Regions from separate parts of the Mesorhizobium sp. M4B.F.Ca.ET.143.01.1.1 genome, predicted to be linked through region 1. Evidence: predicted binding sites of a transcription regulator. Region 1 holds the regulator's gene; each other region holds the start of a gene.

Region 1 (3,177 bases):
GCGTCAACGACAAGGCGACACCCGCCAGCATGGCGGTTGCGAATTTCTTCATGATATCCTCCCTGCGCCATTGCGGCGCGACCCAGACTGGCCCTGAGGCCGGCATCGAGGCTTTTTTTCGAGCCTCGAAAAAAATATGATCCAACGCCGGAGCGCTGTCAACAACGATTCTCATCGATTCCGAGGCCTCGGCGAATTTTTTTCGAGCTCCGGAATAAATAAATGACAGGCTGGCCCGCTTCTGCCACTATTCATACGGTGTCGCCGACGGCCTTCGAAATCAAAAACGGCCGCGACGACCGGGAGGAAGGCAAAGCATGTCGGTTGGAATCCGCCACGACGATCTGCGCCGACGCAACCGGGCGATGGTTATTTCGGCCGTGCGCCGCGCCGGCCAGCCGTCGCGTACCGAGATCGCCGCCACCACCGGCCTCAGCCATTCGACCATCTCGGCGATCTCGTCCGACCTGATCCAGGAAGGCATTCTGACCGAGAGCAAGCCAAACGAGGCTGTTTCGCTGAAGCGCGGCCGGCCGCAGGTCGGGCTTGCCCTCAATCCGGAAGCCACGGCGGTGATGACGGTGGTCCTGTCGCTGAACTTCCTTTCCGTCGCTGTCATCGACTATGCCGGGCAGGTCATTGCCGAGGAGCAGCGCCGCCTCGACACGGCGATCATGCCGCGCGACGAGCTGATCGGCGAATGCGTGGCCATCGTCCGGCGCCGTTTCGAGGATCCCGACCTCGACGTCCGCGGCGTCGCCCGCATCGCCATGGGCATCCAGGGCATCACCGACACCCATGCCCGCGCCATGTTGTGGTCGCCGATCACGCCGCAGACCGACATCGCCTTCGCCGACATTCTGGAAGCCGAATTTGGCGTTCCGGCCACCATGGAGAATGACTGCAACATGATGGCGGTGGCCTTGCAGTGGCGCGATCCCGAGCGGTACCGCGACGACTTCATTGCCATCCTGCTCTCGCACGGCATCGGCATGGGGCTGGTGCTGAAGGGAGAGCTGTTCACCGGCACCCATTCCTCCGGCGGCGAATTCGGCCACATGATCCACCGGCCGGGCGGCGCGCTCTGCCGCTGCGGCCGGCGCGGCTGCGTCGAGGCCTATGCCGGCAACTATGCGATCTGGCGCAATGCCAAGCAGATGGGCGAGGACGCCGAGCCGGTCGATGTCAGCGACGCCGACATGCGCTCGCTCGCCGCCAGGGCGCGCGCCGGCGACGGCCCGGAGCGCCAGGCCTACCGCAAGGCCGGCGAGGCGCTCGGCTTCGGCCTCGGCAGCCTGTTCGCGCTGATCGATCCAGCTCCCGTCGCCATGGTCGGCGTCAGCGCCGCCGCCTTCGATCTGATCGAGCCGGCGCTGCGCGAGGCGATCGCCCAGACCGCCGGCGGCCAGCATTCGAAGTCGATCTCCTTCGACACCGAGCCGAACGAATTGCCGCTCATCCGCGAAGGCTGCGCCATGCGCGCACTGACCTTCGTCGACCAGGAGATTTTCGCGCCGGGCGTGCAGGTGAAAGGCGGCGCCACCGGGAAGAACGTGGCCTGAGCGTCAATCTTCCCTGATCGCGTAGCCCGCGCCCCGGATGGTGCGGATGACGTCAGGCATGCGGCCATTGTTGACCGCCTTGCGCAGGCGGCCGACATGCACGTCGACCGTGCGCTCGTCGATGTAGATCGTCTCGCCCCAGACATTGTCGAGCAGCTGGCTGCGCGAGAACACCCGGCCGGGATGCCGCATCATGAATTCGAGCAGGCGGAACTCGGTCGGTCCGAGCCGGATTTCGCTCTTCTTGCGGTACACCCGGTGCGACTCGCGATCGAGCACGATGTCGCCGACCTTCAGCATGCTGGACAGGACTTCCGGCTTGGCGCGGCGCAGCAGCGCCTTGACGCGCGCCATGAACTCCGGCGTCGAGAACGGCTTGACCAGATAGTCGTCGGCGCCGGTGGAGAGGCCGCGCACCCGGTCGCTTTCCTCGCCGCGCGCCGTCAGCATGATGATCGGCAGCCGCTCGGTCTCCGGCCGCATCCTGAGGCGCCGGCAGAGCTCGATGCCGGAAACCGCCGGCACCATCCAGTCGAGCACCAGGAGGTCGGGCACGTTTTCCTGCAGCCGGATTTCGGCCTCGTCGCCGCGTGTCACCACCTCGACCTGGTAGCCTTCCGATTCAAGATTGTAGCGGAGCAGCACCCCCAGCGGCTCCTCGTCCTCCACCACCATGATGCGTGGCGCGATCATCGGCCCGTCACCCTTCTTCTCAGGCCGGCGCCGACATCGCCGTCTCGTCCAGCTTCGGACGATTGGCGGGCAGTTGCTGGCCGGTCAGCACGTAGTAGGCGTTCTCGGCGATGTTGGTGACATGGTCGCCGATGCGCTCCAGATTCTTGGCGCAGAACAACAGATGCGTGCAAGCGGTGATGTTGCGCGGATCTTCCATCATGTAGGTCAAAAGTTCGCGGAACACCGAGGTGTATTTAACGTCGATGCGCTCGTCGTCGTTGCGGAGCTTGGCAAGCGCCGCGGCATCAGCGGCGGCATATTCCTCGATGACCCCCTGCACCTGGATCAGCACCAGCTGCGCCATGCCGTCGATGGAATGCGAAAGGTCGCGCGGCGTGACGCTGAGACCGACGGTGCCGACGCGCTTGGCGATGTTCTTGGCGAGGTCGCCGATGCGTTCGAGGTCGCCCGCCATGCGGATCGAGCCGACCACGGCGCGCAGATCGTTGGCCATCGGCTGCCGCTTGGCGATCAGTGTGATGGCGCGGTCGTCGAGTTCGCGCTGGCGCGCGTCCATGATGGCGTCGTCGGACACCACGCGCTGCGCCAGGGCGTTGTCGGAATTGAGCAGCGCCCGCGTCGAGCCGGCGACCATCGAGCGGGCGAGATCGCCCATGTCGGAGATCAGCTTGCTGATGGCGCCGAGATCCTCGTCGAAAGACGCAACCGTATGATGTTCACCCATGATCCTGTCCTCGTGCTTGGAAATCAGCCGAACCGGCCGGTGATGTAGTCCTGGGTGCGCTTGTCGTCGGGGTTGGTGAACATCTTGTCGGTGGCGCCCTCCTCGACCAGGTAGCCGAGGTGGAACATCGCCGTGCGCTGCGACACGCGCGCCGCCTGCTGCATCGAATGGGTGACGATGACGATCGTGTAGTTC
Region 2 (3,177 bases), on a different contig from region 1:
AGTTGATCGCCGCCAAGAAGGCGGCCGGCGTCGCCCTGCTCGGCATCTTCCACGACCAGGACGTGCGCGAGGCGGTCGCCGACCGCGTCATCGACGTCACCGCTTTCGCCGCAGGCAGGATTGCCGCATGACAAGGAAATTGTCGGAGACGCCGCTGGTTCATCCGACCGCGCAGGTCGAGAACTCGACGCTTGGCCGCTGGACCGAGATCGCCGACCGCAGCCGGGTTTCGGAAAGCGAGCTCGGCGACTATTCCTACATGATGCAGGACTGCGCCGTTTGGTGCGCGACCATAGGCAAGTTTTCCAACATCGCGGCCAGCGTGCGCATCAACGCCACCAACCATCCGACCTGGCGGCCGACGCTGCACCACTTCACCTACCGCGCCTCCGACTACTGGGACGATGCCGAGCACGAAAGTGAATTCTTCGCAGAGCGCCGTGCGAAACGCGTCACCATCGGTCACGACACCTGGCTCGGCCATGGCTCGACCATCCTGCCCGGCGTCACCGTCGGCGACGGCGCGGCGGTCGGCGCGGGCGCCGTGGTGTCGAAGGACGTCGCGCCCTACACCATCGTCGGCGGCGTGCCGGCGAAGCCGATCCGCGAACGCTTCGACCGCCGCACCGCCGAACGCTACCAGGCGCTCGCCTGGTGGGACTGGGACCATGCCCGGTTGCGCGCGTCGCTCGACGATTTCCGCGCGCTTTCGGCAGAGGCTTTCCTGGAGAGGTATGGTTGACATTCACGGGAACGTGGTGTGGTCGTACAGTAATTTAATCTCGCTATATCAAACATCTCCTAGGGCCAGTCGTGTGGAAGGAGATCATTTCGTGGCTATACTGTTTATACCGGCGTGCATTGGGTTGGCGCTGGTTGTATTGGGGATTTGGGTCGTTCGGAGCCAGGTAAACCGCTGGAGTCGGTCCGACCGAGTCTCGTCCATTGTCTTGACCATCTTGGGCTTGGGCCTGGCAGCGGTAGGGGTGCTAATTCTCTTCGTGTTGGCGCCCATCTCCCGGTAGAACTGCCTCAACTGCTAGTGAGACCGCTAGCTTCGATACCTATGCCCAGGACGACGCCCCTAGATTCACATCTTTGACATACGAGTCGGACAAGAGGCGATCTCGCCAGGGAGATCGCCATGCTCGACAAAGCCAGACCCTCGCTCGCCGGCTTCTTCGAAGGCACCAACCCCGCGCCGCCGGTGCATCTCGGCACCCGCTACGACACGGCGGGCAATTTCCTGTTCGAGCCTGGCAACACCGTTGTCTCCCATCTCGTAGCCGGCTCACCCTCCGAAGCCGCTGTAGTCGCAGTGCGCGAGCGCATGCGCGCCATGCCCGACGCCGACCGGCTTGTCTTCACCCCGGTCTCCAGCCTGCATATGACGCTGTTCCAGGGCATCATCGAGCGCCGCCGCCGGCTCCCCTATTGGCCTCGGGATGTGCCGCTCGACACCAGCATCGACGACATGACCCGCCTTTATCTGGAGCGCCTGAAGGGCTTCGCGGGGAGCGGCGCGTTCAGGGTCAAGGCCATCGGTATCACCCCGAACGGCCTCACCGTCGCCGGCGCCTCGGAGGAAGACCGGCGCATCCTCCAGGCCTGGCGCGACGCGCTGTCGGTGCCCTTCGGCTATCGCCATCCCGACCATGACACCTACGTCTTCCACATCACCTTCGCCTACCAGATCCGCCGCCTTGCCGACGAGCGGGCGGCGGCGTGGCAGGATCTGTTCGATGACTGCCTGTCCTTCCTCGACCGCGAGGCGCCGGTCATCGAACTCCACCCGGCGGCCTTTTGCAGCTTCCGTGACATGGAGCATTTCGAGGAGCTCCTGGTCCTCGGCTGATGACTGCTACCGCGCAGCTGTGGGCGGTAACAAAACTGACATCAATCCGACACCGCAGGTTCATGGGGCTGCGCTAGCCAAGGTTAACAGACCCTGTAACCGACTGGACTGGAGCCTAGCCCCATGTCAGCAGCCTCTGCCACGCTCGAAATCCGCGGTGTCAGCCGACGATTCGGCAAGAACACCGCCGTCAGCGCCGTCGACCTGTCGATCCCGCAGGGCCAGATGGTCGGCATCATCGGCCGTTCCGGCGCCGGCAAGTCGACGCTTCTGCGCATGATCAACCGTCTCATCGACCCCAGCCAGGGGTCGATTTTTTTTGACGGCGCCGAAGTCTCGGCGCTGCAGGGCTCGCCGCTTAGGCGCTGGCAGCGCGACTGCGCCATGATCTTCCAGCAGTTCAACCTGGTGCCGCGCCTCGACGTGCTGACCAACGTGCTGCTTGGCCGGCTAAACCACCGCTCGACGCTGTCCAATCTGTTCGGCATTTTCTCGCGCACCGAATGCGCCGAGGCGGTTGCGGCGCTTGAACGCCTCGACATCGCCCGCACCGCGCTGCAGCCGGCTGGCACGCTGTCCGGCGGCCAGCAGCAGCGCGTGGCGATCGCGCGCGCCATGATGCAACAGCCGAGGGTGCTGCTCGCCGCCGAGCCGATCGCCTCGCTCGACCCGCTCAACGCCAAGGTGGTGATGGACTCGCTGCAGGACATCAACCTACGCGAAGGCATCACCGTCATCACCAATCTGCACACGCTGGACACGGCGCGGGCCTATTGCAACCGCATCATCGGGATGGCCGCCGGCAAGGTCGTGTTCGATGGCGCGCCCGAGGATCTCGACCGCGACGCCGTGCGCCTCGTCTATGGCGCGGATGCGAATGGCGCCGATATCTCCGAGGCCATCACGTCGACCAGCGTCACCTTCAAGCCGAAGATCACCGCATCCGCCGGACCGCTCGAGCCCGCATTCCCCGGCTACTAGTCGATGCTTTCGAACCGTCCACGCTGACGAAGAGCGGCAACCGGTTCGGCAAGGATCATGGCCAAGCAAACGAGCAACCCGGATCGCCCGCCCGCGTCAAAGGCAGCTGTCAAAATTCGAACGTCGCCGGCGCGAGGCCGGAACAACAGGAGAGAGATCCAAATGTTTAGGAAGATGGTTTTTGGCGCCGTATCACTGCTCGCCATCGCGACGAGCGCCGCTCATGCCGCCGACGTCAAGGAATTCCGCGTCGGCATCCTCGGTGGCGAGAACGAGACGGACCGGCTGCGCAACTACCAGTGCCTGGCCGACCATTTGAAGGCCGAATTCGGCTTCGAGAA
Region 3 (3,177 bases), on a different contig from region 1:
CGCTGAACGGCCGCGCCGATGTCAATGCCGACACACGCCAGCGCGTGCTGGAAGCCGCCAAGCAGCTCAACTACGCACCCAACCAGTCCGGCCGCAGCCTCCGGCAAGGCGCCACCCACTCGATCGCCTTCATGCTGCAGCCGCATCCGGGCGACCAGCAATATGGCGAGCCCTTCTTCATTCCCTTCCTCACCGGCCTGCAGGGCAGGCTCGCCGAAAGCGGCCTCGACCTGATCGTGGTCATGGGCGCGCCGGGCGACTACCAGCAGGAGCGCCTGCGCCGCGTCGTCGAGACGCGCCGCGCCGACGCCGTGGTGCTGGCCTGGACGCGGCGCGAGGACGAACGCATCGACTATCTGACCGAGAGAGGCTTCCCCTTCGCCACGCTCGGCCGCAGCCGTTCCGGCGGCAAGTCCTACCCTTCCCTCGACCTCGATTTCGAGAAGGCCGGCAGCGACGCCGTCGACCGGCTGGTGGCGCGCGGCCACCGCCGCATCGCCGCGGTCCGCCCTGCCCTCAATCTCAATTTCGGCTACCTGTTCCTCGACGGCTACCGCAAGGCCTTGAGGCGGCACGGCATCGAGGTCGATCCCGGCCTGATCGCCGACGGCTTCATCAACGAGGGCGGCGGCTACCAGGTGACACCGCGCGTGATGCTCTCCAAGGACCGGCCTACGGCGATCATCTACAACAACGACGCTATGGCGCTCGGCGGCTGCAAGGCGCTGGCCGAGATGGGCATCCGGCCCGGCCACGACATCGCCGTGACGGTCATCGTCGACACGCCGCTCTGCCGCTATTTCTCGCCGGCGCTGACCGCCTTCCGCCCGGCGCTGCAGCCCATGGGCCGGCGGTTGGCCGAGATGCTGCTTGCATCGCTCCCCGCCTTCGCCGGTCCGGAAGGCACGCGCATCATGCGCGAGGTCTGGCCGCTGGAACTGATCGCGCGAGAGAGCGACTGATAGTCGCCGAGGGTAGCCGCATCGACCTCAGTCCACTTTCTCCTCGCCCTTCTCGCCAGCCTTTACGATGTCGCCGGTCGTGAACAGGATTTCCTTCAGCTCTGCCCGCCAGTCCTTCTTCTGACGCAGCAGGAATTCGAGATTCATGCCGAAATGCTTGAACTCCTCGCCTTGCGCATTTTTCATGATGGCGCGCGCCTGCGCGTCCTTTTCCACCGACATGCGCTGCTCGTACCAGCTGATCGCCTCCGCCTCCTCGATCAGCGAAGTGATCATGCGGGCAAATGTCCGCACCTTCTGCGTCAATTCCTCCGCCGGCTCGTGATACTGATCGAAACCCATATGTCCTCCTGAGCCCATGGCTCGACCGACCATCGCAGGCGATGCCTGGGCTCGCCTGCAACGGTTGCGATTGGAAAATGGTTCCGGGGCACGCGCCGGCGCGGCCTGTCACGCAGGTATCATGTTCGAGTCCTAGACCGCTTGGCGGAAGGTGCCGGCGGCATGTCGATGCGACACCCGCTCCGGCATGCTCTGTCACAAGGGGATATCCATGAAACATCTCAACCGGACCGTTGCACTTGGCGCGGCACTTGCGCTGTTCACAGCCCTCACCCCGGCGCTCGCCGATGGCGTCGCCTATGTCAACAAGGGCCTGGTCGGCGTCGGCCGCATCCCCGCCAACCAGAAGGACAAGTTCGGCGAGACCTTCGGCTCCGGTTCCGGCATGGCGATCGACACCAAGGGCTGGGCGCGTGACGGCAACGCCTACAAGGGCTCGCTCTGGCTGCTGCCGGATCGTGGCTACAACGTCGTCGGCACCACCGACTATCGGGCCCGCCTCAACACCGTTTCGATCGAGCTTGCCCCGACCCCTCCGGGCGCCGCGCCCGCAGCCGGCCAGGAACAGTCGGGCGTCAATGCGACGCTCGCCGACACCCTGCTGCTCACCGACGACAAGGGCGTTGACGCCACCGGCCTCGACCCGCTGAACGGCGTCCGCCCCGCCGCCGGCGACATGCCGATCCTGCCGCAGGCCGACAATGGCAAGCTGGCGCTGGATGACGAAGCCATCGTGCGCCTGCCGGACGGCAGCATGTTCATCTCCGACGAGTACGGCCCTAACATCTATCGCTTCTCGGCCGAGGGCCGCCTGATGTCGGCCACCCAGCCGCCGGCGGCCCTGGTGCCAATGCGCCACGGCAAGCCGAACTTCGCCTCCGACAATCCGGGCCCGGGCGCCGCCGAGCCCGATCCGAAGGATCCCGAGACCGGCCGCCAGAACAACCAGGGCCTGGAAGGCATGTCGCTGACGCCGGACGGCAAGTTCCTGATCGCCGTGCTGCAGTCGGCGCCGCGCCAGGATGGCGGCGATTCCGGCTCGACGCGCCAGAACACCAGGGCGCTGGTCTATGACGCATCCGACCTCGCCCATCTCAAGCTGGCGCATGAATATGTCGTGCCGTTGCCGGTGTTCAAGGACGCCAAGGGCAAGACCAAGGTGGCGGCGCAGAGTGAGATCGTCGCGCTCTCCAACACGAGCTTCCTGATGCTGACGCGCGACAGCGGCAACGGCCAGGGTGTGAAGGGCGAAGAGTCGCTCTATCGCAAGATCAACATCGTCGACCTGTCCGGCGCGACCGACATCGCCGGCGGCCCGTTCGACGCCGCCGACAAGCCGCTGGCGCCGAAGGGCGTGCTCGATGCGTCGGTTGCCCCGGCCAAGGTCACGCCGTTCATCGACATCAACGACAGGGCCCAGCTTGGCCGCTTCGGTCTGCACAATGGTAAGCCGAACGACAAGGACAATCTCTCGGAGAAGTGGGAAGCGATGTCGCTGGTCAGCGTGCTCGATCCCAAGCTGCCCGACGACTACTTCCTGTTCGTCGCCAACGACAACGATTTCCTGACCCAGGACGGCTTCCAGGTCGGCGCGCCCTACAAGGCCGAGGACGGCGCCGATGTCGACACCATGTTCCTGGTCTATCAGGTGACGCTGCCGAACCTCGCCACGAACTAGCTAACGACAGAAAGGCGGACGCGCCGGGCGCGTCCGCCTTCAGGCCATTTGTCGACGATCTACTTCAAGATCTCCGCGTCCCTCGGCACGCCGGCATCGATCGGCTCGGCCGTCCTGTTCGACACGGCCGTGAGCTTGCCGGCGGGCGACAGGTTCGGGCGCACGAAGACCTGCGCGACGCCATTGACGCGGCCG
Region 4 (3,177 bases), on a different contig from region 1:
GCCGATGCTGCAGGATATCGACGACACCTTCGACATTTTGAAGCCGAAGCAGCTCGCCGCGCTGAAGCTTTTGCCGAAACTCGGCCTGCGTTTCGACGCCCTGGCGCAGCCGCGCCATTTGCCGGTGGTCGCCGCACTCGCCGACCACATGCCTGACCTGCCGATCGTCGTCGACCACGCGGCAAAACCCTTCATCGCCAAGGGCATCCTAGAGCCCTGGGCGAGCGACATGGCGGCACTGGCGAAGCGGCCATCGGTCGTCTGCAAATTCTCCGGCCTGGTCACCGAGGCCGGGCCGAACTGGTCGGTCGCCGGCCTCAAACCCTATGCCGATCATCTCGTCGCCTGCTTCGGGCCGGACCGGCTGATGTTCGGCAGCGACTGGCCGGTGTGCGAGCTCGCCGCCACCTACGAGAATTGGCTGGCCGCCGCGAAGGAGCTTTTGGCAGGCCTTTCGCCGGCGGAGCAGGACGCCGTCTTCGGCGGCACCGCCGCACGCTTCTACGGCATCGGCTAGTCATTGGCCGACAGTTTGAGCTCCACCCGCTCCGCCGGAAACCGCGACTCGGAAAACTGGATCGGCTGACCGTCGAGCGTGACGTTGACCGCGACCGTCACCAGCACGATGGCGCCGGGCTGCAGGTCGAGATCGGCAAGATCGGCGGCATCGGCATGGCGCGCCGACAGCACCGTCGATTGCCTGAGATAATCGTTGATGCCGAAGCGCCTGAGCGATGCGGTGACCGATCCCGTCTCCGCCATGGCGGCATCGATGCCGGCGAAGCGCCTGGCGTCGAACCAGGCGGTGGCGCGCGACACCGGATGGCCGTCGGCCTCGCCGCGCGTCTCCAGGCGGAGCACGGCGGCTCCCCTGGCGAGCTTCAAGGCATCGGCGATGCGCCGGCTTGCCGGCTCGACCGATGAGGCGAGCAGCGCGATATGCCGCTCGCTTGTCTGCCCCTGCAGGCCCGTCGAAAAGCGCGTGCGGGCGCCGATCGGGTAGGAGAGCCGCTTGCGCGACAAGACGAAGGTGCCGCGCCCCTGCTCGGCCCTCAGCACGCCCTCCTGCACCAGCGCCGCGATCGCGCTGCGCACCGTATGGCGATTGACGCCATAACGTTCGGCAAGCGCCATTTCCGGCGGCAGCGCCGCGCTCTCGGCAAAGTCGCCGGCCGCGATCCCTTGCAGGATCCGGTCGGCGATCTGCCGCCACAGCGAAACGCCGCTGCGCCGCTCGATGCTGGCTGCCTGCTGCCCACTCATGTCAGCCCCCGGTACACCGCCCAGACTTTTCGCCGATGTCATCCAGCCGTCATGGACTCGCGCTAGCTAATGCGTATAATTTGTATAGTTGTCTATATCAATAGACAAATTTACGCAGTCGACGGAGTGCTGCCATGCGAGGACAGGAAGCGCGCGAGCAGGCCGGGCGCAAGGCGGCGATGGCGACGCTGGCGCAGTCCGGCGGCGACGAGCTCGCCCGGCTTTGGAGCAAGGCCGGCCTGCCCCTGGAAGCCGAACTCTTGCGCGGCCCCGAAACCGGTCTGGTGACAGTGCGTGGCCGCATCGGCGGCGGCGGCGCGCCCTTCAATGTCGGTGAGGCGACGGTCACCCGCGCCACGGTGCGCCTGCCCTCCGGTCAGGTCGGCCATAGCTATGCGCTCGGCCGCGACAGGCAGAAGGCGAAGCTGGCCGCGATCGCCGACGCGCTCTGGCAGGACCCGGCCCATCGCGAAATTGTCGAGACCAGGGTCATCGCCCCGCTGCGTACGGTGCTCAGCGAGGCGCGCGAAAATCGGCGCGCCGAGACAGCGGCGACGAAAGTGGATTTCTTCACCATGGTGCGCGGAGAGGACTGATGGAGACGCAAGCGATCGAGGGCGGCTTCGCCGATCCGGTCTTCAATGCGCAGACCGTGTTTCGCGCCGTAATGGACGCCATGGCGCGGCCGGGCAGCGTGCAGCCGCTGCCGGGCCTCACCCGCCCGCCGGCGCCGCTGACGGCGACATCGGGCGCCGTGGCGCTGACGCTCTGCGACAACGACACCCCGCTGTGGCTCGATCCTGCCTTGCAGGCCGAGGCGTCGGTCAGATCCTGGCTCGGCTTCCACACCGGCGCGCCGCTTGCCAACACGCCGGCCGACGCGCATTTCGCCATTATAGCCAGGCCGGCCGAGATGATGGCGCTGGATGGCTTTTCGCAAGGCACGCAGGAATATCCCGACCGCTCGACGACGCTGATCCTCATCGTCAGCGATCTCGCCTCGGGCGTTCCCCTGCTGCTCGAAGGCCCGGGCATCGAGAAGATGGCGATGCTCGCGCCGGCCGAGATGCCGCGCCACTTCATCGAGCAGTGGAAGCAGAACAGCCAGCGCTTTCCGCGCGGCGTCGACATCATCCTGGCAGCACCGGTCGGGGTCGCCTGCCTCCCGCGCACCACGCGCATCAAGACGATGGAGGCCTGACATGTATGTCGCGGTGAAAGGCGGCGAGGCCGCGATTGCCAATGCGCACCGCCTGCTCGCCGATCGCCGTCGCGGCGACCGCACGGTGCCGGCGCTGCGCCTCGACCAGATCGTCGAGCAGCTGGCGCTCGGCGTCGACCGGGTGATGAGCGAGGGTTCGCTCTACGACCGCGAGCTGGCAGCGCTTGCCATCGTCCAGGCGCGCGGCGACATGATCGAGGCGATCTTCCTCATCCGCGCCTATCGCACCACGCTGCCGCGCTTCGGCTACACCAGGCCGGCCGATACCGCCGCGATGCTGATCGAGCGGCGCGTGTCGGCGACCTACAAGGACCTGCCCGGCGGCCAGTTGCTCGGCCCGACCTTCGACTACACCCACCGGCTGCTCGATCCCGAGCTTGCCGCCGGCGGCGACGTCGCCGAGCCCATGCAACGTGCCACCGAGGCCGAGCCCATGCCGCGCGTCTCGGCGATCCTCGCCCGCGAGGGCCTGATCGAGGCAGATGGCGACATGCCCGGCGAGCATGTTCCCGGCGACATCACCCGCGAGCCGCTGCAGTTCCCGATGGCGCGTGACGTCCGCTTGCAGGCGCTGTCGCGCGGCGACGAGGGTTTTCTTCTCGCGCTCGGCTATTCCACCCAGCGCGGCTATGCCCGCAACCACCCCTTTGTCGGCGAGGTCCGCATCGGCGAGGTCGAGCTGGAACTCGACG

What was found. Region 1 encodes PhoB, which activates phosphate uptake and scavenging genes when phosphate is short. Its sites were predicted from a motif close to TGTCATNNANCTGTCAT; they were not measured.
Region 2: a site for PhoB is predicted at 1,892-1,908, ahead of phnC (phosphonate ABC transporter ATP-binding protein). Genes of this name have one in related genera too.
Region 3: a site for PhoB is predicted at 1,411-1,427, ahead of EN786_RS09420 (esterase-like activity of phytase family protein). Genes of this name have one in related genera too.
Region 4: a site for PhoB is predicted at 1,300-1,316, ahead of phnF (phosphonate metabolism transcriptional regulator PhnF). Genes of this name have one in related genera too.

What each region holds. Positions count from the first base shown of each region.
Region 1 covers NZ_SRSR01000005.1:208,816-211,992, forward strand. The annotation lists gene xylF (D-xylose ABC transporter substrate-binding protein) at 1-52, opposite strand, end outside; gene EN786_RS14595 (ROK family protein) at 318-1,562, shown strand; gene phoB (phosphate regulon transcriptional regulator PhoB) at 1,566-2,255, opposite strand; gene phoU (phosphate signaling complex protein PhoU) at 2,275-2,982, opposite strand; gene pstB (phosphate ABC transporter ATP-binding protein PstB) at 3,006-3,177, opposite strand, start outside.
Region 2 covers NZ_SRSR01000001.1:749,619-752,795, forward strand. The annotation lists gene phnL (phosphonate C-P lyase system protein PhnL) at 1-131, shown strand, start outside; gene EN786_RS03615 (DapH/DapD/GlmU-related protein) at 128-742, shown strand; gene EN786_RS03620 (DUF1868 domain-containing protein) at 1,145-1,855, shown strand; gene phnC (phosphonate ABC transporter ATP-binding protein) at 1,979-2,836, shown strand; gene phnD (phosphonate ABC transporter substrate-binding protein) at 2,999-3,177, shown strand, end outside.
Region 3 covers NZ_SRSR01000003.1:435,162-438,338, reverse strand. The annotation lists gene EN786_RS09430 (LacI family DNA-binding transcriptional regulator) at 1-962, shown strand, start outside; gene EN786_RS09425 (hypothetical protein) at 990-1,304, opposite strand; gene EN786_RS09420 (esterase-like activity of phytase family protein) at 1,516-2,982, shown strand; gene EN786_RS09415 (L,D-transpeptidase) at 3,042-3,177, opposite strand, start outside.
Region 4 covers NZ_SRSR01000001.1:742,986-746,162, forward strand. The annotation lists gene EN786_RS03565 (amidohydrolase family protein) at 1-517, shown strand, start outside; gene phnF (phosphonate metabolism transcriptional regulator PhnF) at 514-1,263, opposite strand; gene phnG (phosphonate C-P lyase system protein PhnG) at 1,398-1,859, shown strand; gene phnH (phosphonate C-P lyase system protein PhnH) at 1,859-2,464, shown strand; gene EN786_RS03585 (carbon-phosphorus lyase complex subunit PhnI) at 2,466-3,177, shown strand, end outside.